DNA from 2 places in the Kitasatospora sp. NPDC097643 genome. Region 1 is predicted to be linked to the other one. Evidence: riboswitches for the same ligand, from Rfam matches in the RefSeq annotation. Region 1 holds a riboswitch; the other holds the start of a gene.
What was found. A riboswitch is a leader RNA that binds a small molecule or an ion and turns the genes downstream of it on or off. The one in region 1 is predicted to bind cyclic di-AMP.

Region 1 (15,352 bases):
TCCGGCGCTGCTGGACCAGCTGCTGGCGATCCCGCAGGTGCACCTGGTGGTGGACGGCTACAACGTGACCAAGACCGGCTATCCGACGCTGCCGCTGGAGCAGCAGCGGATCCGGCTGCTGGGCGGGCTGGCGATGCTGGCCCAGCGCACGCAGGCGGAGGTCACCTGTGTGTTCGACGGCCAGGACCTGGACGTACCGGTGATCATGGCGCCGCCGCGCGGGGTCCGGGTACGGTTCAGCCGGACCGGCGAGACCGCGGACGAGCTGATCCGGCGTCTGGTCCGGGCCGAGCCGCAGGGCCGTCCGGTGGTGGTGGTGTCCGCCGACCGGGAGGTCGCGGAGGGCGTGCGGAAGGCGGGTGCGCGCCCCGTCGCCTCGGTGCTGCTGCTGAACCGGCTGGCACGGCCCTGACCGGTGCCCCGACGGAATGACGCCTGGTCAGCGCCTGGTTTGCGGGCGTGTGGGGATCCGGTGAAGTCATTGGCGGAAGTGGCGTTCACGCCTTCGGGGGAGTGGCGGAATGCTTGGATCTTCACTAGGGTCTGGCGTCAAACCTATTTTCCGGATTCTCACTCGTAAGGGTGAGGCCGATGGAAGAAGGAGCCGGTCCCTTGGCCTCCCACCGCCGTCCCAAGCAGCCGAGTCGCGCGCGGGTCTCCGTGCTCACCGCTGCTGCTGCGACCGCGGTCGCCCTCTCCGCCCAGGTCGCCGCCCACGCCGCGCCGTCGCCGTCCCCCAAGAAGGAGGACGTGAAGGCGCAGATCGACCAGCTCCAGGAGCAGCAGGAGCAGGCGGCGGAGAAGTACAACGGCGCCAAGGAGCGGGCCGACCAGCTCCGCAAGCAGGCCGACCAGCTCCAGGACCAGGTGGCCCGCAGCCAGGAGCAGATGACCCAGCTGCAGACCGGCCTGGCCGCGGTGGCGGGCGAGCAGTACCGCACCGGCGGCATCGACCCGTCCGTCCAGCTGATGCTCTCCTCCGACCCGTCCGGCTACCTGGACAAGGCGTCCAGCGTGCAGCAGGCCAGCGCCAGCCAGGCCGAGGCGCTCAAGGGCCTGCTGGACCAGCAGCGCCGGCTGGACCAGGAGAAGGCCGAGGCCGCGGCCGTCCTCGCCTCGCTCGACTCCACCACCAAGGACCTGAACCAGGCCAAGGCGGACGTCAACCAGAAGCTGAAGGCCGCGCAGGACCTGATGAACTCGCTCAGCGCCTCCGAGCGGGCCGCGCTGCGCGCCCAGCAGGCGCAGGACGACCGTGCCTCGCGCGGCACGGACCGCCCGGACCTCGGCCCGCTGCCGCAGGCCAGCGGCTACGCGGGCGTCGCCGTCGCCAAGGCGATGAGCAAGCAGGGCTCGCCGTACGTGTGGGGTGCCACCGGCTCGTCCACCTTCGACTGCTCGGGCCTGATGGTCTGGGCGTACGGCCAGGCCGGCGTCTCCCTCCCGCGCACCTCGCAGGAGCAGGGCAACGTCGGCACCCGGGTGCCCTCGCTGGACCAGGCCCAGCCGGGCGACCTCGTCATCTACGGCAGCGACCGGCACCACGTCGGGATGTACATCGGCAACGGCATGGTGGTGCACGCGCCGCACACCGGTGACGTGGTGAAGGTCATGAAGGCCGACGCGATGCCGATCAACACCATCCGCCGGGTCTGACGGACCGGCAGATTCCGGGGCTTCCCGGCCGGCCCGGTGATTCGATCAGCTCCGTGTAGGGCGACGATCACCAGCGGTCATCTTCACAAAAGAACTTGGGTATTCTTACGTCATTTTTCTGACAAGGATTTGAACGGATCACGGTTCAGTTACTAGGGTCGTGCTTCGAACCACCGCACTGTCGATCACCCAGCCCGGGTGGCGGCGGTGGTACCGCCGAGTTCGTGAAGCAGCGGGGCAGGCCCAGTGCCTGGCCGACAGGGGAGCCCAGCAGTCGGGGGCGCTGTGGAGCGGAGCCGGGGAACCACGTTCCTCCGGGGTGAATCGGCGCCAGGTCGGCCGCTGGAACGGCCGTGAGGCGTCGTAGGGCATGCTTCCGGCCCGAACCCGTCAGCTCACCCGGTAGGCGGACGCAGGAAGAAGGAGTCCGCCTTCGTGGCGTCCCATCGTCGTCCCAAGCCCGCCGGCCGTGCCCGCGTCTCCATCCTGACCGGTGTGGCGGCCGCCGCCGTCGCCCTCTCCGCGCAGTCCGGCGCCCACGCCGACCCGACGCCGACCAAGGATCAGGTCAAGGAGCAGGTCGACCAGCTCAACGAGCAGGCCGAGCAGGCGACCGAGAAGTACAACGCCGCGCAGGAGAAGCAGCAGCAGCTGCAGAAGCAGGTCAGCGGCCTCCAGGACCAGCTGGCCCGGCAGCAGGAGCAGGTGACCGACCTCCAGGGCGGCCTCGCCGAGATCGCCGGCGAGCAGTACCGCAGCGGTGGGATATCCCAGACCGTTCAGCTGATGCTCTCCGCCAGCCCGGACAACTTCCTCAACCAGGCCGGGACGCTGAACCAGGCCGGCAGCACCCAGAAGGGCCAGCTCAAGCAGCTCCAGGACGAGCAGCGCAAGCTCGACCAGGTCCGCGACGAGACCCAGGGCAAGCTCTCCGAGATGGAGAGCACCACCCAGCAGCTGAAGACCTCCAAGGAGGAGGTCCAGGCCAAGCTGAAGGCGGCGCAGGACCTGCTCAACACGCTGACCGAGCAGGAGCGCCAGGCGATCCGCGCGGCCGAGGAGAAGGCCGCCGCCGACGCCAAGGCCAAGGCGGACGCCGCCGCCAAGGCCGAGGCCGCGAAGGCCGCCGCCGACCGCGCCTCCCGCGACAGCAACCGCACCGACCTGAGCGCCCCGTCCACCCCGGCCCCGGCCGCCACCAGCAAGCCCGCCCCGGCCCCGGCGCCCGGCAGCTCGCGCGGTGCCGCCGCGCTGTCCTACGCCGCCTCCAAGCTCGACAGCCCGTACGTCTACGGCGCCACCGGCCCGAACTCCTTCGACTGCTCCGGCCTCACCAGCTGGGCCTTCGCCCAGGCCGGCGTGTCGCTGCCGCGCACCTCGCAGGAGCAGGCCGGCGCCGGCACCCGGATCGGTACGGACCTCTCCCAGGCCCAGCCCGGCGACCTGCTGATCTTCTACAGCGACGCCCACCACGTGGGGATCTACGCGGGCAACGGCCAGGTGCTGCACGCGCCCAAGCCCGGTGCCGTGGTCCGCTACGAGGCGGTCTCCAACATGCCGCTGTCCTCCATCGTGCGGGTCTGATTCCCGCTCAGGCCCTCGCAGGCCCGGACCTTCCCCGTGAAGGCCCGGGCCTGCGGCTTTTCCCGGCGGCCCGGGCAGATGTCCGATTGCGGATCAAATATTCGGTCCTGGAGGGGTTTGGACTCACTTGCCCGGACTCGCTAACGTCTGCCACCGGACTCCCGCTCGAGGGCCGCCCGCTCCGGTGCGGCCGCGGGGCCGCACCGCAGGATTGGAGCCGCTGCCGCCATGCCCGTGCACCGCCGTTCCCAACTGCTCGCCCGTGCGCTGGTGCTGACCGCGGCCGCGACCACCGCCCTGGGCGTCACCACGGCCGGCACCGCCCAGGCCGCCCCCGGCGCGCCGGACGGGCCGAGCCGCAAGGACGTCAAGGCGCAGGTGGAACAGCTCTACGACGAGGCCGAGCAGGCGTCCGAGCGGTACAACGCCGCGCAGGACGCCCAGCAGCGGCTCCAGGTTGAGACCACCGTCCTCCAGGGCGAGATCGCCGTCGCCCAGGACCAGCTCAACCAGCTGCGCGGTGACCTCGCCACGGTGGCCGGCGCCGAGTACCGCGCCGGCGGCATGGCGCAGACCGTCCAGCTGATGCTCGCCAGCGACCCGGAGGGCTACCTGACCCGGGCCCGCACCCTGGACCAGGCCGCCGAGCGCCAGCAGGAGACCCTGCACGAGCTGGTCACCCGGCAGCGCCGGCTCGACCAGCGCCGCACCGAGACCTCCGCCAAGCTCGCCGAGCTGGAGCAGGCCCGCCGCTCGCTCGCCGACAGCAAGCAGCAGATCCAGCAGCGGCTGACCAAGGCGCAGAAGCTGCTCAACAGCCTGGACGTCGCCGAGCGCACCCGGCTGGCGGCCCAGGACGCCCGGGAGGCCGAGCAGCGCGCCACCCGGGGCACCGACCGGCTGGACCTCGGCACCGCCCCGCCCGCCTCCGAGCGCGGTGCGGCCGCGCTGGCCGCCGCCGTGCAGATGATCGGCTCGCCGTACGTCTACGGCTCCACCGGGCCCCGCGCGTTCGACTGCTCCGGTCTGATGTACTACAGCTGGCGGCAGGCCGGAGTGACCCTGCCGCGCACCTCGCAGGCCCAGGCGTCCGCCGGCCAGCGGGTCAGCCTCTCCGAAGCACGGCCGGGAGACCTGGTGATCTTCTACCGGGACATGCACCACGTCGGTATGTACGCCGGCGGCGGGGTGATCGTGCACGCCCCGTACCCGGGCGCCAAGGTCCGCTACGAGAGCGTCACCGCGATGCCGGTCGCGGGGGTGGTCCGGCTCTGAGCCCGACCGGCCCGATCCCGTCCGACCCCGCCGGCCCGCCCCGCCGTGCGCCGGCCCGCCGTGGCCTGTCCCGGCGCGGTGCGCTGCTGCTCGCGGTCGGCGGGCTGGCCCAGCTGTCGCTGCCGCCGGCCGTCCCGACCGCGACCGCCGTGCGGCCGGGGGCGGACCGGCGGGCCGAGGTGGCGGCGCTGCTGGACGCCCGGGCGCGGGCGCTGGCGGCCACCACCGGGCTGCCGCCGGCCGAGGCCGGGTACCGCAACCTGGTGCTCGCCGGGGCCGACACGCCGGAGCGGCTGACCGTCGCCGCCGATCTGGCGGTCCGGATCGCCGGGTACGACGGGGACCCGGTGGTGTACCCGCGCCGGATCACGCTGGCCCGGGCGGACGGCGGCTGGCGGGTCGAGCGGGAGGAGAGCGCCGGCGGGCCCCCGGCACTCTGGGACCTCGGCCCCGTCCGGTCCGCGCCCGGCGCGCACTGCCTGGTGCTCGGCCTCGCGGACGGCCCCGACCCGGCCGGCCTGGTCCCGGTGGCGGACCGCGCCACCGCGGCGGTGAGCGAGGTCTGGGGCAGCGCCTGGCCGGGCCGGCTGCTGCTCGAACTGCCCGCCACCGAAGCCCAGTTCGCCCGGCTGCTGGAGGCCGACCCGGCCGGCTGGACGGGCATGGCGGCGGTCACCGTGGCCGCCCCCGGCGCCCCCTGGCACACCCCGGCGGACCGGGTGCTGGTCAACCCCGAGGCGTACGGGCGGCTCAGCGACTTCGGCCGCCAGGTGGTCGTCACCCACGAGGCCACCCACGTCGCGACCAGGGCCGACACCCGGGCCTGGACGCCGCTCTGGCTCTCCGAGGGCGTCGCCGACTGGACCGCCTACCGGGGGTCCGGCCGCCGCCCGGAGCAGATCGCCCCCGAGCTGGCCCGGGACGTCGCGGCCGGCCGGCTGCCGACCGCGCTGCCCGCCGACCGGGACTTCGCCGCGGGCGCTGAGGGCATCGCCCAGGCCTACGAACAGGCCTGGCTCGCCTGCGAGCTGATCGCCCGCCGCTACGGCCCCGACCGGCTGGTCGCCCTCTACCGGGCGGTCGGTGCGGCCGACGGCGGGGGCGAGGACCGGGAACAGCGGCTGGACCGGCTGCTGCGGGCCGAACTGGGCCCGGGAACGGCCGAGTTCACCCGGCTCTGGCGGGGCGAGGTCAAGGCACTGGGGAGTTAACGCCGCTGCTCGGCAGGGGCGCCGGGCCGGTCGATGCCGTCCAGCAGGTCCTGCTCGTACGCGATGCCCGGACGCACCGGGTAGGCGCCCGCCGGCACCGGCTCCGGCGTGGCCAGCACCACCGTCGGCGGCAGCTGCGCCGGGCCCCGGGTGGAGCGCCAGAGCCGGACGCAGGAGACCACGGTGGCGGTCAGCAGCAGCAGGTTGCGCAGGCTCAGCACGGTGACGCCCCAGGGCTCGCTGGCGAGGATCCGGCTGAACATCAGCGGGAACTCGGTCAGCGTCAGCGGACACGCCAACAGGATCAGCACCGCCACCGGCCGCTGGCTGCTGCCGCGCACGGTCAGGCAGACCGCCGCGACGCCGATCAGCCAGACCAGGTACTGCGGGCTGATCACCCGGCTCGTGACGGTGAAGATGAGCAGCGTCGTCAGCGCCGCGTCGTACATGGTGGCCGCGTTGCGCCGCTTGGCGGTGAAGCGCCACAGCAGCAGCCAGGCGAAGCCGACCAGGGTGCCGACCATCATCACCTTGCTGATCACCGTGACCCACGGCCCGAGCATCTCGGGGGAACCGTAGTTCATGGTGACCCTGCCGTCCCAGGCCTCCGCGAGCCGGGCGAAGTGCAGCGGCAGCGCGCCCAGCGACTCCACCTCGATGCCGCGGTCCTTCTGGAAGGCCAGGAAGCCGAAGGCACCGTTCATCCCGGCCGCGAGCAGGAAGCCCACCGAGACGGCGGTGGCCGCCGCGAGCGTCCAGGAACGGCGGGTGCGGCGGCCGGAGGGGGTGCCGATCAGGCCGAGCAGCGGCCAGACCTTGATGATCCCGCCCAGGCCCAGCAGCATCCCGCCGACGGCCGGGCGGCGGATCAGCGCCAGCAGGCCGGCCAGCGCGACCGCGGTGACGATGATGTCCAGCCGGTTGTAGACCATCGGGCCCAGCAGCGGCACCGCGACCACCCACATCCAGGCGCCGGTCAGCGCCCGGCCCCGGCGCAGGCCGGTGCGGACCAGCAAGGCGGTGGCGGCGACGTCGGCGACGCCGCAGATCACCCAGAAGGAGACCAGGTACGACCAGGGCAGCAGGCCCGGCAGCAGGATCACCAGGGCGGCGCCCGGCGGGTACTGCCAGGTCACGTCGTCGAACGGGAAGGTGCCGGTCTGGAGCACGCCGTACCAGGCGTGGTAGATCATCCAGACGTCGGCGGTGATGTCCCCGCCGGGCCCCTTCACCACGCCGGTCATCAGCAGCACCAGCACCGCCCGGGTGGCCAGCCAGGTGGTGCCGAGCGCGGCGAGCGCCCCGAACGGGCGGCCGGGGGCACGGCCCGGCTCCGGCCGGGCGGCCGGCGCCTGGCCGGAGCCGGCGGCGCCGCTGGGTGAACCGGACTCGGTGGCCGGGGCCAACTCCACTGCGCTCCCTCGTTCGTCTCGGACGTCCCACCGGAGGCGCCGCGCGACGGACGCCCGGGCCGTCGACGGCGGGCGCGGCACTGCGGGCCGGGCCGCCGTCGGCCGCCTAGGTTCTAGGACTGACCCGGGGGTGGAACGGTTGCCGTGCGCGGATCCGTTCCCGGCGGGTCATGGTGTTGACCTATCGTACGGATCACCCAGCGGTACACCGCGCACCCCCCGACCGAGCGAGCCGTGGCCTGATGCACAGAACCTTGATCGTCACCAATGACTTCCCGCCGCGCCCCGGCGGCATCCAGGCCTTCGTGCACAACATGGCTGTGCGTCAGCCCGCCGGGAGCATCGTGGTGTACGCCTCGACCTGGCGGGACGGCAGCGAGGTGGCCCGGTTCGACGCCGAGCAGCCGTTCCCGGTCATCCGCGACCGGACGAAGGTGATGGTTCCCACACCCCGGGTCACCCGGCGGGCCGCCGAGATCCTGCGCGCGGAGAAGTGCGACTCGGTCTGGTTCGGCGCCGCCGCGCCGCTCGGGCTGATGGCACCCACGCTGCGCCGGGCCGGGGCGAGCCGCCTGCTGGGCATGACGCACGGGCACGAGGCCGCCTGGGCCCAGCTGCCGGCCGCCCGGCAGCTGCTGCGCCGGATCGGCGCGGGCACCGACGTGCTGACCTACCTGGGCGAGTACACCCGCTCCCGGATCGCGGACGCGGTCGGGCCGCAGGCGGCGGCCCGGATGGTGCAGCTGCCGCCGGGCGTGGACGAGACGACCTTCAACCCCGACTCCGGGGGCGCCGAGGTGCGCCGGCGGCTCGGACTGGCGGACCGGCCGGTGGTGGTGTGCGTCTCCCGGCTGGTGCCGCGCAAGGGCCAGGACACCCTGATCGAGGCGATGCCGCGGATCCTCGCCGACGTGCCGGACGCGGTGCTGCTGATCGTCGGCGGCGGCCCGTACCGGGCGGACCTGGAGAAGCTCGCCGACGCCCGGGGCGTCCGGGCCTCGGTGCGCTTCACCGGCTCGGTGCCGTGGGAGGAGCTGCCCGCCCACTACGGCGCCGGGGACGTGTTCGCGATGCCCTGCCGGACCAGGCGCGGGGGACTGGACGTCGAGGGCCTGGGGATCGTCTACCTGGAGGCCTCGGCGACCGGGCTGCCGGTGGTCGCGGGCGACTCCGGCGGGGCGCCGGACGCGGTGCTGGAGGGCGAGACCGGGTACGTGGTGCCGGGCGGCTCGGCGGAGGCCGCGGCCGAGCGGATCGTCCGGCTGCTGCACGACGAGGAGCTGCGGCGGCGGATGGGCGAGGCCGGGCGGCGCTGGGTGGAGCGCTCCTGGCGCTGGGACCTGCTGGCCGGGCGGCTGACCTCGCTGCTGGCTGCGTAGTCGCCCGCTCGCCTCCGGGCGCTCCTGACCCGGTGCGGGTGAGGGCACGCCGAGGGGCCGCCCGCCGGGTTCGGCGGGCGGCCCCTCGGCCGTGCTGCGGCTACTTCTGGTAGATCGCCTCGATGTCGGCGGCGAAGTCCTTCAGGACGACGTTGCGCTTGAGCTTGAGCGAGGGCGTCAGGTGGCCGCTCTCCTCGGTGAACTCGGCGTCCAGCAGCCGGAACTTCTTGACCGCCTCGGCGTGCGAGACGGCCGCGTTGCCGTCGTCCACCGCCGCCTGGAGGGCGGCCAGCAGCTCCGGGTCCTGGCTCAGCTCGGCCACCGTGGCGGTGGCGGGCTTGCCGTGGAGCTCCTTCCACTTGGGGAAGAAGTCCGGGTCGACGGTGATCAGGCAGGCCACGAAGGGCTTGCGGTCGCCGACCACCATGACCTCGCCGACCAGGGCGTGGGCGCGGATCCGGTCCTCGATCACGGCCGGGGCGACGTTCTTGCCGCCGGCGGTGACGATGATCTCCTTCTTGCGGCCGGTGATGGTCAGGTAGCCCTCGGAGTCCAGCGAGCCGAGGTCGCCGGTGGCGAACCAGCCGTCCTTGAGGGCGTCCGTGGTGGCCTGCGGGTTGTTCCAGTAGCCGGTGAAGACCTGCGGGCCCTTGAGCAGGACCTCGCCGTCCTCGGCGATCCGGGCGGCGGAGCCCGGCAGCGGCTGGCCGACCGTACCGATCTTCGGCTTGTCCCACGGGTTGAAGGCGGTGGCGGCGCAGGTCTCCGTCAGGCCGTAGCCCTCCAGGACGGTGAAGCCGATGCCCCGGTAGAAGTGGCCCAGCCGCTCGCCGAGCGGGGCGCCGCCGGAGATGGCGTGGGTGGCCCGGCCGCCGAGGGCGGCGCGCAGCTTGCTGTAGACCAGCTTGTCGAAGACCGCGTGCTTGATCCGCAGGCCCAGGCCGACCCGGCCGCTGTCCAGCGCCCGGCTGTAGGCGATCGCGGTGTCGGCGGCCCGGTCGAAGATCTTGCCCTTGCCGTCGGCCTGGGCCTTGGCGCGGGCGGTGTTGTAGACCTTCTCGAAGACTCTCGGCACGCCCAGGATCAGCGTCGGCCGGAAGGCGGCCAGCTCGGCGGTGACGTCCTTGAGGTCGGAGACGTGGCCCAGCTTGATCGGGGCCATCGCCGGGGCGATCTCGGCGATCCGGCCGAGCACGTGGGCCAGCGGCAGGAAGAGCAGGACGGAGCTCTCGCCGGTGCGGAACAGCGGTTCCAGCCGCTCCACCACGTTGCCGCACTCGGCCAGGAAGTTTCCGTGCGTCAGCTGACAGCCCTTCGGGCGGCCGGTGGTGCCCGAGGTGTAGACGATGGTCGCGATCGAGTCGGCGGTGGCGGTCGAACGGGCCTCGGTGACGGTGGCGTCGGTGACCTCACTGCCGGCCTCGGCGAGCGCGGCGAGGGCGCCGCCCTCGATCTGCCAGGTCTGCTTCAGCTCCGGCAGCCGGTCGCGGACCTCCGCGACCACCTTGGCGTGCTGGTCGGTCTCGGTGAGCACGGCGACCGCGCCGGAGTCACCGAGGATCCACTCGACCTGCTCGGCGGAGGAGCTCTCGTACACCGGCACGGTGATCGCGCCGGCCGACCAGATGGCGAAGTCCAGCAGCGTCCACTCGTACCGGGTCCGGGACATGATGCCGACCCGGTCGCCGGGCCGGACGCCGGACGCGATCAGGCCCTTGGCGGCGGCGTACACCTCGACCAGGAACTGGGCGGCGGTCAACTCCTGCCACTGGCCGTCCACCTTGCGGCTGAGAACGGCGACGTCCGGGTGCCGCTCGGCGTTCTGCTGCACGAGGTCGGAGAGGTTACCGCCGCTCGGTACCTGGTAGAGGGCCGGAAGGCTGAAGTCGAGCAAGACTGCTCCTCGTTCGCGACGCTGCGGGACGGCAGGACGTTACTGCCCGGTAGGCGGCTTCGACCAGGGGGGCCGGCCCCGGTGTTCGAAGTGTCACACCCGGCCGGGTTCGACCAGGTGGTGACCGGGTCGTTCGACTGGCACCCTACGGCAGGCCGGTGGTGACCGGCCGGTAGCATGCCCTGCCCACGGCGACCGCCGCGTGGAGTGCCCGGCCCGTGCGGCCGTGCCGATCGCCGGTCGCGATAGCCTGCTCCGGGCGCACCCGGCCGAGCAGGCTCGACCGGACCAGCAGGCAGCCGGACGAGTCGGAGGGCCATTCTCATGGCGGAGCACACCAGGTCGAGCATCACCATCGACGCGACCCCGGCCACGGTCATGGCCGTGATCGCCGACTTCGCCGCCTACCCGGCCTGGACCGGCGAGGTCAAGGAGATCGAGGTCCTGGAGACCGGCGAGAACGGCCGCGCCGCGCAGGTCCGGCTGGTCCTCGACGCCGGCGCGATCCGCGACGAGCACGTCCTCGCCTACACCTGGGACGGCGACCGCGAGGTCGGCTGGACGCTGGTGCGCAGTCAGATGCTCCGCGCGCTGGACGGCTCCTACACCCTGGCCCCGCTCTCCGGCGGCCGCACCGAGGTCACCTACCAGCTCGCCGTGGACGTCAAGATCCCGATGCTCGGCATGATCAAGCGCAAGGCCGAGAAGGTCATCATCGACCGCGCCCTGGCCGGGCTGAAGAAGCGCGTCGAGGAGACCGGCGGCAAGTAGTCCGCCGGAGGAACAGGGGGCCGGACGGCATGACGGCGACACGCACCATCCTGGTCAGCGGTGACACGGGCGCGCCCTTGGTCGCCGCCGCGACCGCGCTGCACGCCGCCCGGCGCGGCCGGCGCACCTGGCTGCTCGCCGCCGACGACCCCCACCGCGCCCTGGACGCCGTCCTCGGCACCCGGCTGGAACCCGAACCGGCCCACTACGAGCCGGGCCTGACCGTCTCCCGGATCGACGAGCAGGCGGCCTTCCGGCACGCCCTCGGCGAGGTCGCCGGCCGGCTCAAGCCCGCCCTCGACCTGCTCGGCGCCGAACAGCTCGACCCCGAGGAGCTGACCGCCCTCCCCGGCATCGCCCGGCTCGCCCTGCTGCGCGCGCTGCCCGCCGCCGACCAGGACGTCCTGGTCGTGCTCGCCCCGCCGCCCGCCGAGCTGATCGCCACCCTCGCCCTGCCCGAGCAGCTGGCGCGCTACCTGGACCGGCTGCTGCCCGAGCAGCGGCAGGCCGCCCGGGCGCTGCGCCCGCTGCTGGCCGGGCTGGCCGGCGTCCCGATGCCCGCCGACTGGCTGTACGAGGGGCGGGCCAAGGCCGTCGGGGTGCTCGCCGAGTCCCGGGCCGCGATCACCGACCCCGGCACCAGCGTGCGCCTGGTCGCCGCCGTCGACGGCCACCCGTTCCAGGAGCTGTGCCGGATCCGGGCCGGGCTCGCCCTGCACGGGCACCGGCCGGACGCCGTGGTGCTGCACGGCGCGCTGCCCGCGGGCGCGGCCGACTCGCCCGACCCCTGGCTGGCCGCACTGGCCCGCCGCCGTGGGGAGGAGCTGGTCGCGCTGACCGCGGTGACCGACGCCCCGGTCCTGGTCACCGGGCTCGCCGAGGCCACTCTGGAGGCCGTCGCCGAACGCCTGTACGGGGACGGGCCCGGTCCGGAACGGCTCGACCCCGCGCCCTGGCCGGTGGAGGACCGGCTCGCCGAGGACGGCCTGCTGGTCTGGCACCTCGCCCTGCCCGGCGCCGACCGGGCCGACCTGGACCTGGTGCGGCGCGGCGACGACCTGGTGGTCGGCCTCGGCGCCCACCGCCGGGTGCTCACCCTGCCGTCCGCGCTGCGCCGCTGCACGGTGGCCGGCGCGGGCCTGCACGACGGGGTGCTCGCGGTGCGGTTCGCCCCCGATCCGGCGCTCTGGCCCCGGGGCTGACCGGGCCGGCCGGCGCCCGCGACGCCTCCCCGGCGCATCCTGTGCCTTTCGACGCAGCCCGGCGCTCACCGGCCGTCGGGTAGCGTCGGGACGGAGGGCCGCGGGGTGCGGCCACTGCTGAGGAGGCGCCCGCGATGACCAGCACCGACCGGACCGAGCCCACCGCCGAGGCGGGCGGCCCGCAGGCCCACCCGTTCGGGCCGGAGCTGGGCCCGCTGGTGGACGAGGTGCGCCGGTTCGCCACCGTCGTCGGCCAGAAGGCGCAGGAGGCGAGCGCCGACACCCTGATCACCCTCGCCGGCCTGGCCGACCGCGTGCGCACCCAGCAGCCGGACGTCTACACCCACCTCGCCGCCGCCGGCTCCGGGCTGGCCGCCGTGGGCTCCGAACTGCTCGCCGCCTACCGCGCCGCCGTGGCCGGGCACGAGAGCCGCTGGACCGCCGGCGAGAGCGCCCCCGCCGAGCGGATCGACCTCGACACGCCTGACGACCCTTCCGCCAAGCAGTGAATCCGTAACCTTCGAACGGTGATCGCGTTGCTCTCGTACGTGACGAAGCGGGGGGTTCGATACGACTTTTGAAGCGAGGCGGCGTGGTTTGTCCAGGATTGTCTTCGGATAATGTATGCGAGGCCTGTACGGGGGGAGGGTTGGGCGGTACCGTTCCGTCCAGCGGGAACGAGTGAATAGCTGAGGGACACATGGCTCTGACCATTGGCGTCGATGTCGGCGGGACCAAGATCGCGGCAGGCGTCGTCGACGAGACGGGCGCGATCCTGGCCCGGACCAGGGTGCCCACCCCGGCCGATCCGCAGTGGGCGGTCGACGCCATCGCGCAGGCCGTGCGCGAGCTCAAGGAGTCGCACCCCGGCGTCACCGCGGTCGGCGTCGGCGCTCCCGGCTTCGTCGACAGCAACCGCTCCACGGTGATCTTCGCGCCCAACATCGACTGGGAGAACGAGCCGCTGCGCGGCCGGATCGAGGAGCTCACCGGCCTCGACACCGTGGTCGAGAACGACGCCAACTGCGCGGCCTGGGCCGAGTTCCGCTTCGGCGCGGCGGCCGACCACCAGGACATGGTGCTGATCACCGTCGGCACCGGCATCGGCGGCGGCATCGTCCTGGACGGGCGGCTGCACCGCGGCCGGTTCGGCGTGGCCGGCGAGATCGGCCACCTCAACATGGTCCCCGACGGCCTGCCCTGCGGCTGCGGCGGCAAGGGCTGCTGGGAGCAGTACGGCTCCGGCCGGGCGCTGCGCCGCTACGGCCGGGAGAAGTCCGCCGCCGACCCGTCGCGCGGCCGCAAGATGCTGGAGCTCAACGACGGCGTCGCCGAGACCATCCGTGGCATCCACATCACCGAGGCGGCCGAGGCGGGCGACCCGCTCGCGCTGGAGTGCTACGCCGAGCTGGCCGAGTGGCTGGGCCGCGGCATGGCCGACCTCGCCGCGCTGTTCGACCCGGGCGTCTTCGTGCTCGGCGGCGGCGTCTCCGACTCCGGCCGGCTGCTGCTCGACCCGGTCGCCAAGGCCTTCGAGCACTACCTGACCGGCGGGGTGCACCGCCCGCGCGCCGAGGTCGTCCTGGCCTCCATGGGCTCCGCCGCCGGCATCGTCGGCGCGGCCGACCTGGCCCGGACGGTCTGAGCACCGACCGCGGAACCCGCAGTACCCGCAGTACCCGCAACACCCGCTGAGCCCGCCGGCGGCGGTGCGACCGGACCCCGACCAGACCCGGACGCGCCGCCGCCGACGCATGTCCGCCCGCGGGCCCGCCGGGCCTGCCGTACGGTCGTGATCACGAACGGCACGGACCCGTACGGGGAGGACCATGACCACCGCACCCGCCGAACCGCCGCCGCCCGGCCCGCGCCGGCTGCGCGTGCTCGGCTACAACATCCGCTCGCTGCGCGACGACCGGCGGGCGCTGGTCCGGGTGATCCGGGCCTGCGCGCCCGACCTGGTCTGCGTCCAGGAGTCGCCGCGCTACTGGCGGCCGCAGGGGCAGGCGGCCTGGCTGGCCCGGAGCACCGGGACGGTCGTCCTGGCCGGCGGCGGCCGCGCCGCGGCCGGGCCGCTGCTGCTCGGGCGGCCCGGTGCGGTCGAGCTGCTGGGCGTGCACGACCGGCTGCTGCCCAAGACCCGCGGCCTGCACGCCCGCGGCTTCGCCACCGCCCTGCTGCGGGTGCCCGGCTCGGCGCCGTTCACCGTCACCAGCTGCCACCTCAGCCTGGACGCCGACGAGCGCTACGGCCAGTTCGAGCTGCTGCTCGACCAGCTCGCGATCGCCCGGCACGGCATCGTGGCCGGCGACTTCAACGAGCACCCGGACGGCCCGGGCTGGCGGCTGCTGGCCTCGCGCCTCCAGGACGGCCACCCGACCGCGCCCTGGGGCGGCGAGTTCACGTCCGTACCGGAGCGCCCCTACCAGCGGATCGACGCCGTCTTCGCCACGCCCGGGATCACCGTCCTCGGCTGCGGGGTGCCGCACGGGCTGCCCGGCGTCACCGAGGCCGACCTGCGGGCCGCCACCGACCACCTGCCGGTGCTCGCGGTGCTGGAGCTGCCTGCGGCGCGTGAGGGTTAGACCACCGCGCCGTGGTCCGGGTCCTCGGGTTCGTCCTCGTCGCGGTCCTTCATCCGGGCCACCAGGGTGACGAAGCCGCCGAGGAAGGCGGTGATCCCGACCCAGGCCGGCCAGCCGGCGATCTCCCGCCAGACCACCGCGTCGAACAGCAGCAGCGCCGGGCCGCCGAGCACGGCCAGCCAGGCGAACTTGGTGGTGACGTCGGCGGCCGGCAGCGGCGGGGGCTCCGGCGGGACGAAGTGGCCCTCGTCGGTCGCCTCGGCCAGCTCGAAGTCGCGCGGGCCCGCGCCGCCGGCGGGCAGCACCGGCCGGCCCGAGCGGGGGCGGGGCTGGGGGGCCAGGTCGGCGAGGTCGTCCGGGTCGGTGCGGCCGGTGCCGTCCTT
Region 2 (15,352 bases), on a different contig from region 1:
CCGGCCCGGGCGCCGCCCCCGGTGCGCTCGGCCGCAACCCGGGCTCCGCCCCGCCGCCGCCCCCGCCCGCCGAGCTGCGGCACACCCCGGGCTCCGGCACGCCCGGCGCCGGCCCCGGCGGCCGCTCGGCCGCTTCGACCCCGCCGCCCCCGCCCCCGGCGGGCCTGCGCGGCGGCGAGGCCCTGGCCCCCGCGGGCACGCCGGCCGGCGGCACCCCCGCGCCCGGCGCCGGGGTGGCGTACGAGGCGACCCAGCTGGCGAGCGCGATCGACCCGGCGCTGCTGGGCGGTCCGGCCCCGGTGGACCCGGGCACCCCGCCGTCCGGCGGCCCCGCCGTCCCGCCGCCGCCCGGCGGTCCGGCCGCCCCCGCCGCGCCCGCGGCCGGGTACGGCTACCCGAACGCGGGCGCCCCGGCCGGGGCCGTCCCGCCGGCGCCGGTGCCGCAGCAGGCCGCGGCCGCCGTGCCGCCCGGCGTGCCCGCGGTCGGCCCGGGCTACTTCGCCGCGCTCAGCTACCGGGGTCCGGACGGCTCCGAGCAGAAGCTGCTGCACCGCAGCGAGCCCGGCACCCCGCACCCGGAGTGGAAGATCCTCCAGGACCTGCGCCGGCTGAACGTGCCGCCGGAGCAGGTGCTGGAGCTCTACACCGAGCTGGAGTCCTGCGACCTGCCGGGCGGCTACTGCCACCGCATGATCGCCTCGTCCTGGCCGAACGTCCGGCTCACCCACACCGCCGCCTACGGTCGCGACCACGCATCCCGGCAGGCCGGGATGGCCGAGCTGCTCGACCACCTGGACGAGCTGCACCAGCTGGCCTCCGGCGCCCAGCGGGTCCGCCCGTTCCGGGTGCCGCTGCCCGCGCCGGGTACCGTCCCGGCGCTGCCGCCGATCCCGCCGCAGCAGCTCGCCCAGGAGCTCCAGGCGGCCTTCGGGCCCAACGTGTTCCGCTTCGAGCAGCGCGCGGTCTCCCGCCAGGGCGTGCCCGAGCCGGTCGCGCAGACCCTGATGTGGGCCGGGCTGCCGCGCGACTTCGGGCCGTTCTTCTGGGCGCAGGCCCAGGAGGGCCGCCCGATCCCGACGCTCGCCGAGCTGGCCGCCGAGCGCGGCCTGGTGGGGGGCCCGGACTTCGGCGGCTACCTGGTGCTCGGCAACGACTACGGCCGCCAGCTGTGCGTCCAGTACGGCACCGCGCACGTGGTCGCCGTGGACCTCGACGGAACCGGTCAGCCGCCCCGCTTCGTCAACAGTGGTGTACCGGAGTTCGTCCGCGCGATGGCCCTGCTGGGCCGGATGTGGCGGCTGCGGTACGGGCTGACGCCGGACCAGGCCGGTCGCTGGACGACCGACTTCCAGGCCCAGCTCGCCGCGATCGACCCGGCGGCCCTGCAGAACGCGGACACCTGGTGGGCCGTGCTGCTGGAGCAGTTCTGGGACGGTCTGCTGTAGCGGACCGTCGCGGATCCTCGCAGGTGGGGAGGGGTCGTTCCGGTGTCCGGAACGACCCCTCCGGCATGCCGCCGTGGCTGTGCCTCGTTGGGGTTTCGCCCAGATCAGCGCAAAATAGGTCAAGAGGATGGGTCTATTCGACCGGTCCTCGACATTTTTCGATCCGCTTTCGATCCGCCCGACGATCGAATCCGGCCGCGGTTCCCGAACCGGTTCCGGATCCGTCCGTTCCGACCGATCATGGGCTCCGCAGCCCGCGAAACGAGGGGAAGAGCCCATGAGCGACGCCGTCCCCCAGTACGGCTTCACCGCTGCCCGGCGTGGTTACGCGCCCGAGCAGGTCGACCGAGCCCTCGCCGCCCTCACCGCGCAGCGTGACGAGGCGTGGGAACGGCTGAGCGTCCTCGGCGCCGGGATCCGTCAGATGGAGGGTCGACTGGCCGAGATCCGCCAGGCCGCCGAGGACGCCCCGGCCCCCGACTACCAGGTGCTCAGCGAGCAGGCCGCCGGACTGGCCGCGATGGCCGAGAACGAGGCGCGCGCCGTCCGCGAGAAGGCCGAGCGCTTCGCCGAGGACCTGCGGGACGAGGTCTACGAGGCCGGCCAGGCGCTCGACCGGACCGCCAAGGAGTACGCCGCCACCACTCGCTCCGAGGCCGACCAGGCCGCCCGGCGCACCGAGGAACGCACCCGGGCCGAGGCCGAGGGCACCCGCGCGGAGGCCGACCGGGAGAGCCGCACCGCCCGGGACACCGCCACCGCGTACGCCGCCAAGGTGCGGGTCGCCGCCGCCGAGGCGAGCGAGCAGGCCGAGGCCGAGCTCGCCGACCGGCGCCGCAAGGCCGACGAGACCTTCGCCCAGGCCCAGGCCAGGGCCGACGCCGAGGACGCCGAGGTCTCCTCGACCGCCGAGCGCCGGGTCAAGGAGGCCGAGCAGCACCGGGAGACCGTGCTCGGCCGGATCAAGCAGCTGGAGACCGACGCCCAGGCCAAGGCGGACCAGCTGATCGAACAGGCCCGCCGGGAGGCCGAGGCGATCAACGCGGAGAGCGAGCGCGAGCAGCGCGAGTTCGACACCAAGCTGGAGACGGTGCAGAAGCACCTTGACCACATCAAGGGCACCCTGGCCTCGCTCACCGGCGCGGCGGTCGGCGCGATCGAGCCCGAGGCGCCGGCGGACGCCGGCCCGGCCGACGGCGCGCCGGCCGGCAAGGCGCCGGACGCGGACGCGGTGGCCGATGCCGTCGCGGACGCCGCCGTGGACGCGGTGCCGGTGGACTCGGAGGCGGACACCGGGGAGATCGCGGTGGCCGACCTGCGCAAGCCTCCCGCGCCGACGGCACGGGACAAGGCGACGGCGGTGCTGCGGCTGCCGCCCACCGTCGGCAGGCCCGAGGTCCCGGCCGGCACGGCGGCCGGCGAGCGTGGCAAGGCCGAGGAGGCGAGCGGCAAGGCCGAGGATGCGAGCGGCAAGGCGGAGGGCGAGGGCGGCAAGGCAGCGGGCCCGGCCGGCAAGGCCGGCGGTGCCGCGCCCGCTCCGGTGGTGACCGGGCCGGTCGCGCCGGCCGTGGTGCCGCCGAAGCCGACCACGCCGCCCAAGCCGGTCGCCGAGCAGGCCGACGGAGCGGCCGGGGAGACCGGCGAGACCGACGAGACCGACGAGACCGGTGCGAGCGAGGAGGGGCAGCAGGAGGACGAGACCCGGATCATCCCGAAGATCGTCATCGTGGACGACGGCAGCGACTACGCCACCCCGAACACCGTCTCCTACCGCCGCCGCTGAGCTCGGCATCGCTGAGCCCGGCGGCGCCGAGGCCCCGGCCGTCCGCGCTATGACGTGCCCGCCTCCGCGATCAGCCGGGTGAGCTTCGCGTCCTGGGCCCTGACCGCCTCCCGTTGGGCGGTCAGGGCCTCCGCGTTGCGGTCGATCAGCTGACGCTGGTACCCGGCGAGGACGGCGAACCAGAGGCCGGCCAGGTTGCTCCGCGCCGTGCAGTCGGCGTCCGCGCGGGCGGCGGCCAGCTCGGCCGGGGTGATCTCCGGGGTGCTCTGGAACCGCTGCGGCAGCGCCTCCGGACCGGTGACCTCGAAGCCGGCCGTCGTCATGCAGCCGGCCCACTCCTTCGTGGCCGCCACCACCCGGGCGTCCTGCCCGGCGGCCTTCAATGACTCCTGGAACAGCCGGCCGACCAGCTCGGTGCCCGGTCCCTGCGGCGAGCCGAGCCGCTCCGCCGCCTGCCGGTCGCAGTCCACCCGGGCGGTGTCGTAGGCCTCGCCGGAGCCGGCCGGGGCGGCGTCCGGCCGGGGGAGCGTGTGTTTGGGCGGGTGGAAGCCCAGGGTGGTCGCGGCCTCCGTCCCGAGGTACCCCCAGGGCCCGGCCGGCAGCGCGGTCGCGTTGTCCGGCGGCTGCGCGGGTTGCAGGCCGTCCGAGTCGAATGCGGTGAAGCCCGCCCGGTGCATGCACGAGACGACCAGTGCATTCCGGGCCTGAATCTCTTTGACGGCGCCGTCGTCATCGGCCCGATAAGCGGAGAGCGGGAGTCCGGTCAGGCCGCCCCGACCGGATTCCGGGGCGTTCGTCGAGATGATCTCCGGCGGGGTCGGAGCGGATTCCGCGGTGCCGCCCCCGGAGGTGCTGGAACAACTCGCTGATAAAACCGAAAGAGTGGCCGTCAGGGCAATGGCGGTGAATCGTCCGAATTGCGCGGGGCGTGCCAAGCGTTGCTCCGATCCTCAAGCGCGGCAAGAGTGTTCGGACCCTAGCGCATTGCCGCCCGGCGCGTTCCCGAGCCGCTCTCCAGGGCCTGGCTTGGCCGGAAAACACCTGTCCGGGGTTGTCCCGCCGTGAAAATCTCTGGAGTCTCGACCGCTACCGATGGAGGGGTTTCATGATTCGCCGCGCAAATCCCCGAACGAACCGCCGGAACGGAAATGTCAATGTGCGTCGACTGGGCGTACTGGCGGCGCTGACGGCCGCCGCCGCGACGCTGCTGCCGGTGGCCCAGGCAAATGCCGTGAACCGGGTCGACTGCGGAAATCGGAACGATTTCGCGAAGGTGTACAACTACGGCTACAGCGGCCAGCTCTGCTTCGCGAACGACGGGTGGATGGCCGTCCGCATCTACAACGTCGACCGCATCGACGCCGGCGACAACCGGGTCGTCACCTACCTGGGCGGCGGGCTCGGCTCCTGGACCGTCTTCAACTGGGAGCGGTACGACTTCAACGGCAACCAGGGGCACGAGGTGATGATGTACGACATCAACCTCTCCCGCTGGTAGCCGCCGGGCGCGAAGGGGTGCGGCGCGAAGGGGCCCGGGGGTGAAGGGGCGGGGCGCACAGGAGTGAGGCCGAGACCCGTGGCGCCCTCCAGGAAAGGGCGCCACGGTTCCCGGCGCTTGGGCGGGCGCCCCCACCCAGGGTCGCCCGGCCTCGCACCTCCGACCCCCATCGGGGGTGCGACAGTGCCGCCACAGCCATCCCCCACGGTTGGGTGCGGCGGGCACGTTCACCATGGTGCGCGATCTCCATGGACGGGCAGTGACAGGAGTATGTCCAGTTCGTGGCGGATCACGGAGCCGGGCCCGACCGGTGGTTCGTCCCCGCCCGGCCCGCCGTCGGACCACGCTCCGCCCCCGCCCGGCCCCGCCGTGGCCGTACACCGCGTACCTGTCGGTACCGCGGCGTAGGCTGGAGACCCCCGGCCGCTCGGCGTGCCGGGCCGTTCGCGTTGCCCCGGCGGGCCTTCGCCGCCCGGGGGCAGCACCAGCCACGGGACGAAGAAGAGACCCCAGATGAGCCTGACCGGACTGCTCGATGTCGTCGCGCGGGACGCGGCGCTCGCCGAGGCGATCGAGGCGGCGACCGCCACCGGAGCCGCGGCCGGTGGCCGCCGCCACCTGGACCTGGTGGGTCCGCCCGCCGCCCGGCCGTTCGCCATCGCCGCGCTGGCCCGCGCGCTCGCCGGCCAGGCGGCCGGCGAGCGGGGCCGTCCGGTGCTCGCCGTCACCGCGACCGGCCGGGAGGCCGAGGACCTGGCCGCCTCGCTGCGCTCGCTGCTGCCGCCGGACGCCGTCGCCGAGTACCCGGCCTGGGAGACCCTGCCGCACGAGCGGCTGTCGCCCCGCTCGGACACCGTCGGCCGTCGGCTGGCCGTGCTGCGCCGGATCGTGCACCCGCGGCTTGGGGGCACCTCCCAGCCGGAGGCCGGGGGAGACCCGGCGGCCGGGCCGGTGCAGGTGATCGTCGCGCCGGTTCGCTCGGTGCTCCAGCCGCAGGTCAAGGGGCTGGCCGAGCTGGAGCCGGTGGCCGTGGGCCGCGGGGAGTCGCACGACCTGGAGGAGGTCGCCCGCCGGCTCTCCGCCGCCGCCTACGCGCGCGTCGAACTGGTCGAGAAGCGCGGCGAGTTCGCCGTTCGCGGCGGCATCCTGGACGTCTTCCCGCCGACCGAGGAGCACCCCCTCCGGGTGGAGTTCTGGGGCGACGACGTCGAGGAGATCCGGTACTTCAAGGTCGCCGACCAGCGCTCGCTGGAGATCGCCGAGCACGGCCTGTGGGCGCCGCCCTGCCGGGAGCTGCTGCTCACCGACGAGGTGCGGGGGCGGGCCGCCGAACTGGCCGCCGAGCACCCCGGGCTGGCCGAGATCCTGGACAAGATCGCCGAGGGCATCGCGGTCGAGGGCATGGAGTCGCTGGCGCCCGTCCTGGTCGACGACATGGAGCTGCTGCTGGACGTGCTGCCGCTCGGCTCGGTCGCGGTGGTCTGCGACCCGGAGCGGGTCCGCACCCGGGCGGCCGACCTGGTGGCGACCAGTCAGGAGTTCCTGCACGCCTCCTGGGTCGCGGCCGCCGCCGGTGGGGACCGGCCGATCGACCTGGAGGCGATCGACGTCTCCGCCGCCTCGCTGCGTTCGCTCGCCGAGGTGCGCGAGCACGCCGCCGAGATCGGGCTGCCCTGGTGGTCGGTCAGCCCGTTCGCGACCAGTGAGTCGACGGTCGACGGGGTGCTGGAGTTCGATGCCAACACGCTGACCCTCGGCATGCACGCCGTCGAGGCGTACCGGGGCGACACCGCCCGGGCGATCGCCGACGCCAAGGAGCGGCTGGCCGCCGACTGGCGGGTCGTCATGGTGACCGAGGGGCACGGTCCGGCCTCGCGGCTGGCGGAGGTCCTCGGCAACGAGGGCATCCCGGCCCGGCTGGTCGCCGACCTCGCCGAAGCGCCCACCCGGGACGTCGTCTACGTCTCCTGCGGCTCGATCGAACACGGCTTCGTCGACGAGGCCCTGAAGCTCACGGTCATCACCGAGACCGACCTGTCCGGCCAGAAGTCCTCCACCAAGGACATGCGCCGGATGCCGTCCCGGCGCCGCAACGCGATCGACCCGCTGGCCCTGGCCGCCGGCGACTTCGTCGTCCACGAGGCGCACGGCGTCGGCCGGTACGTCGAGATGGTGCAGCGCACCGTCCAGGGCGCCACCCGCGAGTACCTGGTGCTGGAGTACGCGCCGGCCAAGCGCGGCCACCCCGGCGACCGGCTCTTCGTGCCGACCGACCAGCTCGACCAGGTCACCAAGTACGTCGGCGGCGAGGCCCCGACCCTGCACCGGCTCGGCGGCGCGGACTGGGCGAAGACCAAGCAGCGGGCCAAGAAGGCGGTCAAGGAGATCGCCGCTGACCTGATCAAGCTGTACTCGGCCCGGATGGCCGCGCCCGGCCACACCTTCGGCCCGGACACCCCGTGGCAGCGCGAGCTGGAGGACGCCTTCCCGTACGCGGAGACGCCGGACCAGCTGACCACCATCGCCGAGGTCAAGTCCGACATGGAGAAGTCCGTCCCGATGGACCGGCTGATCTGCGGCGACGTCGGCTACGGCAAGACCGAGATCGCCGTGCGGGCCGCGTTCAAGGCGGTGCAGGACGGCAAGCAGGTGGCCGTCCTGGTGCCGACCACGCTGCTGGTGCAGCAGCACTTCTCGACCTTCGCCGAGCGGTACGCCAACTTCCCGGTGACGGTGAAGGCGCTGTCCCGCTTCCAGACCGACAGCGAGGCCAAGGCCGTGCTGGAGGGGCTCTTCGAGGGCTCGGTGGACGTCGTCATCGGCACCCACCGGCTGTTCTCCTCGGAGACCCGCTTCAAGGACCTCGGCCTGGTCATCGTCGACGAGGAGCAGCGGTTCGGTGTCGAGCACAAGGAGCAGCTGAAGAAGCTGCGGGCCAACGTCGACGTGCTCACCATGTCGGCGACCCCGATCCCGCGCACCCTGGAGATGGCGGTCACCGGCATCCGCGAGATGTCCACCATCACCACGCCGCCGGAGGAGCGGCACCCGGTGCTGACCTTCGTCGGCCCGTACGACGAGAAGCAGATCTCGGCCGCGATCCGGCGTGAACTCCTGCGCGAGGGCCAGGTGTTCTACATCCACAACCGGGTCGAGTCGATCGACAAGGCGGCCGCCCGGCTCAAGGACCTGGTGCCCGAGGCGCGGATCGCCACCGCGCACGGGCAGATGGGGGAGACCCAGCTGGAGAAGGTCGTCGTCGACTTCTGGGAGAAGGAGTTCGACGTCCTGGTGTCGACCACGATCGTCGAGTCCGGCATCGACATCTCCAACGCCAACACCCTGATCGTCGAGCGCGGCGACACCTTCGGCCTCTCCCAGCTGCACCAGCTGCGCGGCCGGGTCGGGCGGGGCCGCGAACGCGGCTACGCCTACATGCTGTACCCGCCGGAGAAGCCGCTCACCGAGACCGCGCACGAGCGCCTGGCCACCATCGCCCAGCACACCGAGATGGGCGCCGGCATGTACGTCGCGATGAAGGACCTGGAGATCCGCGGCGCCGGCAACCTGCTCGGCGGCGAGCAGTCCGGGCACATCGCGGGCGTCGGCTTCGACCTCTACATGCGGATGGTCGGCGAGGCGGTGGCCGAGTTCCGGGAGTCGCTGGCGAGCGGCGGCGAGCCGGAGGAGGAGCCGCTGGAGGTGAAGATCGAGTTGCCGGTGGACGCCCACGTGCCGCACGACTACGCACCCGGCGAGCGGCTGCGGCTCCAGGCGTACCGCTCGATCGCGGCGGTCAACTCGGAGGCGGACATCACCCAGGTCCGGGACGAACTCGTCGACCGCTACGGCAAGTTGCCCGAGCCGGTGGAGAACCTGCTGCTGGTCGCGGCGCTGCGGCTGTACGCCCGGCGGTGCGGCATCTCGGACATCACCCTGCAAGGGGCCAACGTCCGCTTCGGGCCGGTGGAGCTGCGGGAGTCCCAGCAGCTGCGGCTGAACCGGCTCTACCCGCGCAGCCAGGTCAAGGCGGCGGCCCAGCAGCTGCTGGTGCCGCGCCCGAGCACGGGCCGGATCGGCGGCAAGCCGCTGGTCGGCCGGGAGCTGCTGGGCTGGTGCAGCGAGTTCCTGTCGGCGATGTTCGACGACCTGGCGGGGTCGAAGAAGTAGCCCCGACGGCGAGCCGTGCCCCGGAAGCCGGTGGGGCCGACTTCCGGGACGGCGGCGGGTAGGTTCGGGGTGTGACGACGAATGTTCCGGGCGCGAAGTTGATTCTGCTCACCACGACCCACCGGGTGGCTCCCGGGTTGCTGGCGTGGCCGGCCTGGGAGGCGCTGCGGTCGGCGGGGCGGGTGCTGGTGGGGGATGCCGGGCACCCCCAGCTGGCCGCGGTGCGGCAGGCCGGGGTGGCGGTGGAGGTGCTGGCCGCCGGATCGGCGCCGGCGCTGGCGCGGCTGCTGACCGGGCAGCCGGCGGAGGCCGGGCCGACGGTGTGGCTGGGCGGCCCGGACGGCGATCCGGGGCTGACGGACGCGCTGGCGCGGCTGGCGGTGGAGCACGCGGGCGAGGTGCCGGAGATCGAGGTGCTGCCGGGTTCGTACGACCTGCCGGGGGCGCGGCTGCTGGACCTGGTCTCGGTGATGGACCGGCTGCGCTCGCCGGGCGGCTGCCCGTGGGACGCCGAGCAGACGCACGCGAGCCTGGTGAAGTACCTGGTGGAGGAGGCGTACGAGCTGGTCGAGGCGATCGAGGAGGGGGACCGGGAGACGCTGCGCGAGGAGCTGGGCGACGTCCTGCTCCAGGTGTTCTTCCACTCCCGGATCGCCGAGGAGCACCCGACGGACGCGTTCTCGATCGACGACGTGGCCGGTGACATCGTCGAGAAGCTGATGTACCGGCACCCGCACGTCTTCGGCGACGTGGAGGCCGGGGACTCCGCCGAGGTGGAGGCGAGCTGGGAGCGGCTGAAGGCGGCCGAGAAGACGGACCGCGAGTCGGTGCTGGACGGCGTGCCGGCCGGGCTGCCCTCGCTGGCGTACGCGGCGAAGCTGGTGTCGCGGGTGCGCCGGTCGGGCTTCGCGGGTGTGCCGGACGAGCCGTACGAGCTGCCGGCGGAGCTGACCGCGGAGTCGACGGGCAGGCTGTTGCTCGCGGTGGCGCAGCGGGCGCACGACGCCGGGGTGGACGTGGACGCCGCGCTGCGCTCGGCCGCGCGCGGTTACCGGGACGTGGTGCGCGCGGCCGAGGGGCTCGAGCCGGACGAGGAGTAGCCGCGCAGGGCGGCCTCAGGCCGCCGTGGCGGTGTGCTCGACCGGGTGCCGCTGCGGCGGGACGGGCGGGACGACCTCGCCGATCGCCTCGCCGACGAGGGCCAGGAGTTCGGCGAGGCGCTCCAGGTCGAGGTGGTCGGGCAGGTCGGAGAGGGAGATGATCCGTTCGCCGCCGGGGCCGGCGACGCAGAAGAGGTCGATCGGTCCGAGGTGCTTCTCGGCGGTGTCGACGAGGGCCGCGACGTCGCTGGGGCGGCGGATGTCCCCGCTGACGCCGACGACGGGGCAGCCCGTCCGGTCGAGCTCGGTGGCGAGGTCCTCGGCGACGCCGACGTGCTGGTCGGCGATCAGCATTCCGGCGGCGCCGGCTGCGGCGAAGCGGCGGGCCAGGTCGGCTCCCGACCCGCCGTCGAGTACCGCGATCACGACGACTGCCCCGCTGACCCTCATTGGTCGCTCCTCCCTGTGGGCGGCACCGCACCGGCGCCCACGATTTCTGCGGAGGATCGTAGGCAGGTCCTGACCCTCCGCAACAGGGATTACCCCGCAGGTGACCAGGCTCACGCCCACCGCACGGTTAAGAGCTGTCCAAGGAGGTTTCCCGACCCGGCCGCGCCCGACCCCGCCCCGACCCGCGTCCGAGCCGCGCCCGACCGGGAACCGACCCCGCCCCGAGCCGTCCCCGAGCCGTCCCCGGGGCGGGTGACCCACCGGATACCGTCGACCCATGCCAGTTCAGCCCGACCCCGCCGCCCCGCAGCTCTTCACCTGGGAGTTCGCCGCCGACCCGTACCCCGCCTACGCCTGGCTGCGCGAGCACGCCCCGGTGCACCGCACCACCCTGCCGAGCGGGGTGGAGGCCTGGCTGGTGACCCGGTACGCGGACGCCCGGCAGGCGCTGGCGGACGGCCGGCTGTCGAAGAACCCGGCGCACCACAGCGAGCAGGCGCACCGCACCGGCCGGGTGGGCATCCCGGGGGAGCGGCAGGCGGACCTGATGACCCACCTGCTGAACATCGACCCGCCGGACCACACCCGGCTGCGCCGCCTGGTGTCGAAGGCGTTCACGCCGCGCCGGGTGGCGGAGTTCGAGCCGCGCGTGCAGCAGCTCACGGACCGCCTGATCGACGGCTTCGCGCAGCGCGGTTCGGCGGACCTGATCCACGAGTTCGCCTTCCCGCTCCCCATCTACGCGATCTGCGACATGCTGGGCGTGCCGGCCGAGGACCAGGACGACTTCCGCGACTGGGCCGGGATGATGCTGCGACACACGAAGCCGGGCCACGGCGGCGCCCAACGCGGCGGCGTGGGGCGGGCGGTGAAGCGGATGCGGGCGTACCTGCTGGAGCTGATCCACCGCAAGCGGGCGGACCTGGGGGACGACCTGATCTCGGGGCTGATCCGGGCGAGCGACCACGGCGAGCACCTGACCGAGAACGAGGCCGCGGCGATGGCCTTCATCCTGCTCTTCGCCGGCTTCGAGACGACCGTCAACCTGATCGGCAACGGCACGTACGCGCTGCTGCGCAACCCGGAGCAGCGGGTGTTGCTCCAGGAGTCGGTGGCGCGCGGCGAGACCGGGCTGCTGGAGACCGGGATCGAGGAACTCCTGCGCTACGACGGGCCGGTGGAGCTGGCGACCTGGCGGTTCGCGACCCGTCCGCTGTCGATCGGCGGGGTGGACATCCCGGTGGGCGATCCGGTGCTGGTGGTGCTGGCGGCGGCCGATCGCGATCCGGCCAGGTTCGCGGACGAGAACACCCTGGATCTGGCCCGGACGGACAATCCGCACCTGGGTTTCGGGCACGGCATCCACTACTGCATCGGCGCTCCGCTGGCCCGCCTGGAGGGGCGGAGTGCGCTGGCCACGCTGCTTTCCCGGCTGCCGGATCTGCGGTTGGCGGAAAGCCCGGAGAATCTGCGCTGGCGGGGTGGCCTGATCATGCGTGGGCTTCGTGAACTTCCGGTCGAATTCAGTCCGGAAACCCACTCGCCGCACGCCCGCCCCGACGCTCCGACACGCTGACGGGGCGTCGCCAACGCTCTCCTTACCCCGGTATGAACACCCATCAATCCGGACAAACAGCCTCCGTTGGTAGGCGATCGACCACGGGCCGTAATTTCTGTGTGATGTCGGTGATATGAGCTTGTGATTGCTCTGAGGATCTGTCTACTCTCCGTGGAGTTCGCAGCTGCGGACCTCGTGCGCGGAACGCCGAATCCTGCCCGCCGCGCCACGGGAAACCGACCAGAACCCTGGGCAGGGGCGGGGGAACCAGGTTTGTTGCCGTCCTCCACGGCTTGGGGTGAAGCCGCCCGAGCGGAATCGTTTCCGCTCACCGGCGGCCGGGCCACCTCCCGGTCCGAACCCGACAGCTCACCTCGCAGGCGTGCGGAGAGGGACCCTTCATGCTGTTCGTTGGAACTGGCCGTCACCGTCGTCGCACCCAGGCCGAGAAGGCCATCGCCGTCGCCGGTGTGGCCGGCGTCGGACTCGCGATGCCGATCCTCACCGCCACCGGTGCCTCCGCCGCCCCGGCCTCCACCTGGGACGCGGTCGCCCAGTGCGAGAGCGGCGGCAACTGGAGCATCAACACCGGCAACGGCTTCTACGGCGGCCTGCAGTTCACCTCCGGCACCTGGAAGGCGTACGGCGGCACCTCGTACGCGCCGCAGGCCAACCAGGCCAGCCGGGCGCAGCAGATCACGGTGGCCGAGAAGGTGCTGGCCTCGCAGGGGCCGGGCGCCTGGCCGGTCTGCTCGCAGAAGGCCGGCCTGTCGAAGGGCGGCGCCCCGGCGGCCGTCGACTCCGCGGCCGAGGCCCAGCCCGCCGCCCAGCCCGCCCAGCAGGCCCAGCCTTCCCAGCCGAAGCCGGCTCAGAAGCCGGTGCAGCAGGCCAAGCCGCAGGCCCACGCCCAGCAGGCCCAGCCGCAGCAGTACGCCCAGCCCCAGGCGCAGCCGCAGACCCAGGCCCCGGGCTTCTCCGGCAAGGCCGGCTGGGACGCCGACGCCAAGGTGTTCTGGTACCAGAACAACGGCGCCTGGTACTGGACCAGCCACCAGAGCGTCTACCAGCAGTACGCCCCGCAGGCCGCGGCCCAGCCCCAGTACGCCCCGCAGGCCGCCCAGGCCCAGCCCGCCCCGGCCCCGCGCGCCGCGGCCCCCGCCGCCGCCCAGCAGGCCGGCCACGACTACACCGTCCGGGCCGGCGACACCCTGTCGGGCATCGCCACCGCCCAGGGCGTGTCCGGCGGCTGGCAGTCCGTCTACGAGGGCAACCGCGCCACCGTCGGCGGCGACCCGAACCTGATCGTGCCCGGCCAGGTGCTGCACCTCGGCTGAGCCCGCGCCGGTCCGGCGGGTGAGCGAACGAACTGACGACCTGGCGATCTGACGAGCGGACGAGGGGGCCACTCCGGGCAGGACCCGGACCCCTTCGTCCGTCTTCGCCCCTGATTCGCCCACTTCGGTGGGACAACCAGGTGAACTACCGGTGGGTAGTCGGGCCACACGCTGAGACGGTGCCGAGGCCGACGTGGCCCCGGGAGCCCGGGCGGTTAGGCTCTGGTCGTAACGACTCCGCAATCATCCGGCCGACATCACCACCGTCGGCCGGACCCTGCTTCCGCAAGGAGATGCCTCGTGCCGTCCATCGATGTCGTCGTAGCCCGTGAGATCCTCGACTCGCGTGGCAACCCCACGGTCGAGGTCGAGGTCGGCCTCGACGACGGCAGCACCGGCCGTGCCGCTGTCCCGTCGGGTGCCTCCACCGGCGCCTTCGAGGCGCTGGAGCTTCGCGACGGTGACAAGAACCGCTACTTCGGCAAGGGCGTGGAGAAGGCCGTCCTGGCCGTCATCGAGCAGATCGGCCCGGAGCTGGTCGGCTACGACGCCACCGAGCAGCGCCTGATCGACCAGGCCATGCTCGACCTGGACGCCACCCCGGACAAGTCCTCGCTCGGCGCCAACGCCATCCTGGGCGTCTCCCTGGCCGTGGCGCACGCCGCCTCCGAGGCCAGCGACCTGCCGCTGTTCCGCTACCTGGGCGGCCCGAACGCGCACGTCCTGCCCGTCCCGATGATGAACATCCTCAACGGTGGTTCGCACGCGGACTCCAACGTGGACATCCAGGAGTTCATGATCGCCCCGATCGGCGCGGAGTCCTTCTCCGAGGCCGTCCGCTGGGGCGTCGAGGTCTACCACACCCTCAAGGGCGTGCTGAAGGACCGCGGCTTGTCCACCGGCCTCGGCGACGAGGGCGGCTTCGCGCCGAACCTGGACAGCAACCGCGAGGCGCTGGACCTCATCATGGAGGCCATCCAGAAGGCCGGCTACGTGCCCGGCCGTGACGTCGCGCTGGCCCTGGACGTCGCCTCCTCCGAGTTCTACAAGGACGGCGCCTACCAGTTCGAGGGCAAGGCGCTGTCCGCCGCCGAGCTCATCGAGTACTACGCCGAGCTGGTCGCCGCCTACCCGCTGGTCTCCATCGAGGACCCGCTGGACGAGTCGGACTGGGACGGCTGGAAGGCCATGACCGTCAAGCTGGGCGACAAGGTCCAGCTGGTCGGCGACGACCTGTTCGTCACCAACCCGGCCCGCCTGGCCAAGGGCATCGAGACCGGCACCGCCAACGCGCTGCTGGTGAAGGTGAACCAGATCGGCTCGCTGACCGAGACCCTGGACGCCGTCGAGCTGGCCCAGCGCAACGGCTACCGCTGCATGATGTCGCACCGCTCCGGCGAGACCGAGGACGTCACCATCGCCGACCTGGCCGTCGCCACCAACTGCGGCCAGATCAAGACCGGTGCCCCGGCCCGCTCCGAGCGCGTCGCCAAGTACAACCAGCTGCTGCGCATCGAGGAGATCCTCGACGACGCCGCCGAGTACGCCGGCCGCGGCGCCTTCCCGCGCTTCCGCTCTGCGGAGTAACGAGCACAGCCGCTCCGCGGAGTAGTCGGTACGGTCCGTCCGAGGGCCGAGCGCGCCAGGTGGCGCAAGCCTGACCGGTGCCCCGCCGTTCACCCCGTAGGGTGGACGGCGGGGCACCGTCGCGACAGGAGGGGACACGGGAGATGGCAGGCTGGAGGATCCCGGGCTTGGCGGCCCGACCCCGGTTCACGAGCCGGGCGACCGTCCTCGTCCTGGTGCTCTGCTCGCTGGTGGCGATCCTCGCCTACCCGACGCGGCAGTTCATCTCCCAGCGCGCCGAGATCTCCGCCCAGCGGGCGAAGGCCGACCACGCCCGGCAGCAGGTCGAACAGCTGCGCCGGGAGAAGGCCCGCTGGCAGGACCCGGAGTACGTCAAGGCGCAGGCCCGCGCCCGGCTGCACTACGCGATGCCGGGGGAGACCCCGTA

Region 2: linked by a shared signal. The riboswitch ahead of ABTY15_RS33060 (LysM peptidoglycan-binding domain-containing protein) and the one ahead of ABTY15_RS15485 (C40 family peptidase) in region 1 are both predicted to bind cyclic di-AMP.

Annotation. Positions count from the first base shown of each region.
Region 1 covers NZ_JBEOSA010000020.1:26,203-41,554, reverse strand. Annotated here, with positions in the region: gene ABTY15_RS15495 (NYN domain-containing protein) at 1-412, shown strand, start outside; gene ABTY15_RS15490 (C40 family peptidase) at 613-1,656, shown strand; cyclic di-AMP (ydaO/yuaA leader) riboswitch at 1,928-2,081, shown strand; gene ABTY15_RS15485 (C40 family peptidase) at 2,092-3,240, shown strand; gene ABTY15_RS15480 (C40 family peptidase) at 3,469-4,515, shown strand; gene ABTY15_RS15475 (hypothetical protein) at 4,665-5,726, shown strand; gene ABTY15_RS15470 (glycosyltransferase 87 family protein) at 5,723-7,138, opposite strand; gene ABTY15_RS15465 (glycosyltransferase family 4 protein) at 7,381-8,517, shown strand; gene ABTY15_RS15460 (AMP-dependent synthetase/ligase) at 8,618-10,411, opposite strand; gene ABTY15_RS15455 (SRPBCC family protein) at 10,736-11,182, shown strand; gene ABTY15_RS15450 (ArsA family ATPase) at 11,212-12,384, shown strand; gene ABTY15_RS15445 (DUF5304 family protein) at 12,519-12,893, shown strand; gene ABTY15_RS15440 (ROK family glucokinase) at 13,085-14,029, shown strand; gene ABTY15_RS15435 (endonuclease/exonuclease/phosphatase family protein) at 14,214-14,969, shown strand; gene ABTY15_RS15430 (hypothetical protein) at 14,966-15,352, opposite strand, start outside.
Region 2 covers NZ_JBEOSA010000072.1:6,392-21,743, reverse strand. Annotated here, with positions in the region: gene ABTY15_RS33100 (SUKH-4 family immunity protein) at 1-1,445, shown strand, start outside; gene ABTY15_RS33095 (coiled-coil domain-containing protein) at 1,723-3,228, shown strand; gene ABTY15_RS33090 (hypothetical protein) at 3,276-3,905, opposite strand; gene ABTY15_RS33085 (beta/gamma crystallin domain-containing protein) at 4,385-4,726, shown strand; gene mfd (transcription-repair coupling factor) at 5,240-8,896, shown strand; gene ABTY15_RS33075 (nucleoside triphosphate pyrophosphohydrolase) at 8,968-9,996, shown strand; gene ABTY15_RS33070 (SDR family NAD(P)-dependent oxidoreductase) at 10,012-10,446, opposite strand; gene ABTY15_RS33065 (cytochrome P450 family protein) at 10,724-12,022, shown strand; cyclic di-AMP (ydaO/yuaA leader) riboswitch at 12,233-12,401, shown strand; gene ABTY15_RS33060 (LysM peptidoglycan-binding domain-containing protein) at 12,406-13,338, shown strand; gene eno (phosphopyruvate hydratase) at 13,639-14,925, shown strand; gene ABTY15_RS33050 (FtsB family cell division protein) at 15,093-15,352, shown strand, end outside.